DNA from 2 places in the Paenibacillus sp. EKM212P genome. Region 1 is predicted to be linked to the other one. Evidence: riboswitches for the same ligand, from Rfam matches in the RefSeq annotation. Region 1 holds a riboswitch; the other holds the start of a gene.
The links. A riboswitch is a leader RNA that binds a small molecule or an ion and turns the genes downstream of it on or off. The one in region 1 is predicted to bind FMN.
Positions count from the first base shown of each region.

Region 1 (3,173 bases):
CGCCAAAATCGTATCATCTGCTCGGACGGATGGGTTCGATTATTGAATACCCGATTTTTTATGACAGGCTGACGGCACAGCAAAATCTCGAACTTCATTGTGAATACATGGGCTACTACAATAAGCAGGCTGTTCGGGATGCCCTGGAATTAGTGAATTTGCGAAATGCGGATGACAAGCCGGTAAAGGATTTTTCGCTGGGAATGAAGCAACGTCTCGGGATTGCCCGCGCTATTGCGACTAAGCCAGAGCTACTCATTTTGGATGAACCCATTAATGGTCTGGACCCCGTGGGAATCAAGGAAATCCGCCAATTATTCCACATGCTATGCAAGGAATATGGGATGACTCTGCTCGTGTCCAGTCATATTTTAGCGGAAATAGAGCAGATTGCGGATACGGTAGGCGTGATTAATCACGGACGACTGATTGAGGAAGTATCGATGGAGCAGGTGCGGGAAACCAATACGGAATATATCGAATTTACGACCAACGATTGTAAAAAAGCGACCTACGTCCTCTCCCATCATCTGAATCTGAATAATATTAGGGTACTAAATGAACAGAGTATACGTATTTACGATTCAAATGTACCGCAGAAACAAATTACGAAAACGCTCATTTTAAATGATATAGAGGTGGATTCCATTCATCAGAAAAGCAGCACGCTGGAAGACTACTTTTTGCGCCTGTTAAACGGAGGTGATCTCCATGCTTAAATTGATGCAGTTGGAGCTGAAAAAATTTCATCTCGCGGGTTATATCCGATCAGCACTGATCGCCAATGCATGCATTCTTGGTCTGCTCTGTATTATCGCGCTGGACAGTCAAAGTGAAGGAATACCCGAATTCACACAGTACACTCAACTCTTGGATCTAATAGACAATTTTGTGAGAGCAACATTTATTGTATTTTCCTCCGTTTTGCTATGCCGCTTTATCGTCGGAGAATTTAAATCCAAATCGATTACGATCTTGTTTATGTATCCGATTCACCGTCAAAAGCTGATGATCGCCAAGCTCTTGGTTGTGCTGCTGTTTACGTTCTTGTCTATTATTATTTCGGAAATAATGATTACGGCTGCTATTCATCTGCTCAACCAGTTTGTCTTGATTGTACCGGATAACCTTACTCTTTCCATACTGGGCCAACAATCAGCACGGACGCTGATCAATGCCGTTGCTGCCAGCTTTATGGGATTGGTTCCGCTGTATATGGGGATGCGAAGATACTCTGTACCCACCACCATTGTGACCTCAATCCTGATTGTAGCATTGCTTTTCTCCAATAATAACGGCGCTACACTTAGCTCCATAGCCCCCGTGCAAATTGGCTTCTCTCTACTAGGAATGCTTGTGGCTTATGCGGCGATTCGACGTATTGAGTATAAGGATATTACCTCGTAATATGTAATTTCGTAGAGCGCTTTCAAAAAACAGATGAAAATCATTGTTAGATATACACACATTTTTCACTGGACTTCATTCTAAAACAGGTATATCCTATAGGAGAAATTAAAAACGGAATAAGGATCTTCGGGGTAGGGTGAGATTCCCAACCGGCGGTATGGCTCATGGAGCTAAGCCCGCGACTCTGTATCTGGCAACAGGATACGGACTGATTTGGTGAGATGCCAAAGCCGACGGTAAAGTCCGGATGGAAGAAGATCGAAATATCAACATGCCGCGAAGTGGATGAATACTGCGTTATTAGTTTTGCAGTAACTTCATTTAACTTGCATAAAGCGGCAAGTTTATTTGATCAACCCCCGTCTTGCATGGCCTTTCGCCATGGACGGGGGTTTTTGTGCCACCGGTCCTGTATTCGCAAGGAGCTAATTGAGTATGAGTCAATCTTCTACTGTACTAACATCCAAAAGTTTTGATCGTAGCTCCCACATGAAAAGCGGTTTTTGGCTGGTCGCAATTGGAGCAGCCTTGTGGGGCGCAGACCCGCTTTTTCGTATTATTTTGCTAAAGTCATTTACTTCAACACAAATTGTACTTATGGAGCATGTGCTGCTCTTCCTTGCTCTGACACCGATGCTGTGGAAACATCGTGAGGAACTCAAAGCGGTACGGCTTCGTCAAGTTTTCGCTATTTTATTCGTCTCGTGGGGCGGCTCGGCTCTGGCCAGCGTGATTTTCACTATGGCACTCAGCAATGGTGATTTGAATGCTGTACTCTTACTCCAGAAACTTCAACCCTTGGTCGCTATTGTTCTAGCCCGTATTATTTTGAAGGAAATGTTGCCGCGTCATTTTGGATTATTAATTGTCGTCGCTCTGTTCGGGACGTATCTTCTGACCTTCGGTTGGTCGCTCCCCTTCGGACATGTTCGTGATTTTGTTCAGGTTGGTAGTCTGCTTGCACTCGGTGCAGCAGTGCTGTGGGGCGGTTCGACAGTCATGGGAAGTTACTTGCTTCGTTCAATGAAATATGAAACAGTAACCTCCCTCCGCTTCATGGTGGCGCTCCCTCTGCTGATTGTCCTCACCTCTGTAGAGCATGCGCCATGGAATATGCCTGCCGGTACATGGGCGGGCGCAGCTGTGATTATCAATCTGCTATTGCAGGCATTGCTTCCGGGTCTTCTCAGCTTGCTGCTGTATTACAAAGGCTTAAGTACGACCAAAGCGTCTTATGCTACGATGGCAGAACTGAGCTTTCCCATGGTTGGTGTCGTGATTAACTGGATCGCCTTTCAGCAAATTGTCACTGTAGCGCAATTGACTGGTTTTATGCTCATCTGGATTACGCTCTTTATGATTTCACGTCAGCAAAAAAATTAACAGTTCAACGTCCCTTTCATGACTCACCCAAGCCAAATCGTGAAGATGCTTTTGCATCTCCGATTTGGCTTTTTTATGTATTCGTATTCATATAAAATATAGCACTTTAGACCTATCTTTCAGAAAAAGTGTCTAAAACATGTAATTATTCTTCGTTTCTCAAAGATTACATCTATAAAATTAGTCGGTTTCTGTCGAATAAAACAATGTAGTGATCATCAGACACAGAGGAGCAAGAGCTATGACTAAAACAAAACAAACAGTTCCGTGGTGGAACAGGTTTCTCAAGCAGTTTTATTTAATGAGGACAAGATTAATAATATCTTTTTTGGCTGTGTTATTGATTCCGAGCGTACTTATCGGGTACTTTTCCTATCAGG
Region 1 covers NZ_JAAMNR010000001.1:1,000,364-1,003,536, forward strand. Annotated here, with positions in the region: gene G9G54_RS04750 (ABC transporter ATP-binding protein) at 1-719, shown strand, start outside; gene G9G54_RS04755 (ABC transporter permease) at 712-1,407, shown strand; FMN riboswitch at 1,529-1,673, shown strand; gene G9G54_RS04760 (DMT family transporter) at 1,846-2,793, shown strand; gene G9G54_RS04765 (methyl-accepting chemotaxis protein) at 3,035-3,173, shown strand, end outside.

Region 2 (3,173 bases), on a different contig from region 1:
TATCATGATCAGTGGTGACGGTGGGATGGATATAGGTATGGGTTCTGCCATTGGTGCGGCTCTGCGTAATCATAAGCTGATCATGCTGGAATATGATAACGAAGGGTACATGAATACAGGTTCACAGCAATCATACTCCACTCCGGTTGGTCACATGACTAGTACGTCAGGTGTAGGGAAAATGCAAAAAGGAAAGCAAGGACATCACAAGGATACCGTGCAAATCATGGCTGCTTGTAACATTCCGTATGCTTTTACAGCAGCTGAAAGTCATCCGCAGGATATGCTGCGCAAAGCAGCCAAGGCTCAATGGTATGCGAACAACGTGGGTACGGCCTATGGTAAGATCCTGTGCGCCTGCCCGCTGAATTGGAAATCCGAAGACAGACTGGGCACCAGCATTGTGGGCGCTGCAGTCGAGTCTTGTTTCTTTCCTTTGTACGAAATAGAGCAAGGCAGTACGACGATTACGTACAATCCGGAAGACAAGGGAAAACGGATTCCAGCTGCTGAATGGTTGAAATTAATGGGTAAAACGAAGCATCTTCTCAAGGAGGAGGCTACGCTGGCTACCTTTGAGCAGGAGATTGAGCGTCGCTGGACTATCCTGAAAAAGAAACATGAAATTTCAGAGCTATAATTACGTTTTTTGCATAATCATCGATTAACATTGTTAGCCGCTGTTACTGTAGTGGTTCAATCAAGATTCTTTGCGTTTATTGCGCAAAGAATCTTTTTTGTCGTTTATGGGTTGAAGCATAAAAAAACAGGTAATGATTTCCGATATAGGAGTGGAGGCCTATAAGAGGCACGTTAAAAAGTTTTCTTCTGAATTTTAAGATGCAATGAGGTGCAGGTAATGATTAAGCTGAATACAGTTGAAATAATCGAAATTATAAAGAAGCAGATCCCTAAGGTTATGAACATCAAGCCAGTGGAGCTAAAGTTTACGGATGATTTTGGACGGGCATCGTTGGCAGCGACAGAACACAAATTCACGCTGACGAACCAGCATTATTCTGCCAAGGTGATGGATTGCGTGTTAGAAACACAGGTACGCCCCATTTTAATGTGCGAAATTATTTATTTTCTGAAATGCGAGTTTATTGACGGACATGTTGATGTGCGACTGGATTATGAAGCATGTTCTGAGGAAGGACGGGGACCGGTTGCTTCAGCCGTAATTACCTTTGATCATGCAACAGAGTTGGGAGTCGAGGAACTGGCCGATCTGATTGACTTGGCGCTTCATATGAATGATAAAACCTGGTTTGAAGAACTCTCCAGCCAATATGTCAAAACCAAAGCAGGAGCTTCTATTAGATAACTTGCTTTTTTTAGAAGTCGGTGCTAATATACGTAACAAGTTTAATGTTAATTCAATTAAATAAGAGCAAGATCCTTCGGGGCGGGGCGAAATTCCCCACCGGCGGTGATGACATGTTTGTGGACCGTTTTTGTGAGAAACAGCATGGCTTAGTCCGTGACCCGGATGCTGAATGATCGGCAGAAGGTGGACCTGGTGCAAATCCGGGACCGACAGTATAGTCTGGATGGGAGAAGGATACGAAGCGCATGTGCATGACGTGACATGTGCCGATTTTTAGCATACCCAATTGTGCGTACGGCTTATTTCGTTGTAGGACAGCATCGGGCGATAGTTTGCTTAAGCTTTCTTTTTGATGGTGTTCAGAGCGTATTTGGTTGTATCCTCAGTCATGCTTTCTATTGGCAAACCTATGATTTCATGTCGTCTTAAGATGCATATGAACTGCGCTTGTATACTACAAATGTGACTCTCATCACCCCCATGACGGATTGAATCCGAACTGGGGGTTTTTTGCGCTTATAGCTGATGAATTAGGGATAAACTGAAATGTAGTGGAAAGGAGTGAAGGCATGTTTACCGGATTGGTCGAGGAAGTGGGTCGCATTCAAACTATTTCCAAAAGCGGTGAAGCGATGGTGCTGGGGATTTCGGGTTCCGTGGTGTTGGGCGATTTGAAAATAGGAGACAGTGTCTCAGTGAATGGCGTTTGCCTGACGGCGATACAGATCGGTACGAAAGACTTTAAGGTTGATGTGATGCCGGAAACCTTTCGCAGCAGTAATCTGAAAGAGTTGAGATCAGGCAGCCGAGTCAACCTGGAGCGAGCGATGGCGGCGAGCGGAAGGTTCGGAGGACATATCGTGCAAGGACATGTGGACGGGACGGGAACGATTCGCGGGGTAACATCAGATCAGAATGCAGTTGTGTTCGAAATTGAGCCTAAAAATCAAACATTATTTAAATATATTCTTCTCAAAGGGTCAATCACAATTGATGGTATCAGCCTCACAGTCGCACAGCGTACGAGAGATACCTTTGCCGTATCCATTATTCCCCACACCTTATCCGAAACGGCCTTACAAGCCAAACGTGAGGGAGATACCGTCAATATCGAATGCGATATTTTGGGCAAATATGTAGAACAGCTTTTAAATTACAGAGGTGCAGCGGAGGCGGAGAGAGTAGAAGAAGCTCCTCTCAGTTTGGACTATTTGGCGAAACACGGCTTTGCCTGATATTGAAGGGTAAGCCTGTTTAGGAGCATTCGTGGCACAAGACATAAGGAGGAAAGTGTTATGGATAGAGGTAGCCAAACAAGTGCAATGGCAAACGTCATAGAGCATGGCGAGTTGGAACATGACGAAGAGATTCGTTTGGATTCCATCGAAGCAGCGTTGGAGGACTTAAAAAACGGTAAAGTTGTTATTGTGGTGGATGATGAACAGCGCGAAAATGAAGGCGATTTTATCGCTTTGGCTGAAAAAGCGTCGCCTGAGGTCATTAATTTCATGATTACAGAAGGTCGCGGGTTGGTCTGTGTGCCAATCACACGACAAAGAGCCGAGGCCTTGGAATTGCATCCTATGGTAGAGCAAAATACAGATTTCCACGGTACTGCCTTTACGGTATCGGTAGATCATATGGAGACAACAACGGGTATTTCAGCGGCCGAGCGCTCCTTGACTGTACGCGCCTTGGCAGACGAAGCAGTCACAGGCAGTGATTTCCGCAAGCCTGGTCACATGTTCCCGCTGATTGCTCGCGATGGTGGTGTCTTGCAGCGTGCTGGTCACACTGAAGCGGCTGTTGATCTGGCCCGACTCAGTGGCTTCAAGCCTGCTGG
Region 2 covers NZ_JAAMNR010000002.1:457,197-460,369, reverse strand. Annotated here, with positions in the region: gene G9G54_RS08270 (thiamine pyrophosphate-dependent enzyme) at 1-640, shown strand, start outside; gene G9G54_RS08265 (IDEAL domain-containing protein) at 860-1,327, shown strand; FMN riboswitch at 1,396-1,569, shown strand; gene ribE (riboflavin synthase) at 1,900-2,565, shown strand; gene ribB (3,4-dihydroxy-2-butanone-4-phosphate synthase) at 2,626-3,173, shown strand, end outside.
Region 2: another riboswitch for FMN. It lies ahead of ribE (riboflavin synthase); the one in region 1 lies ahead of G9G54_RS04760 (DMT family transporter).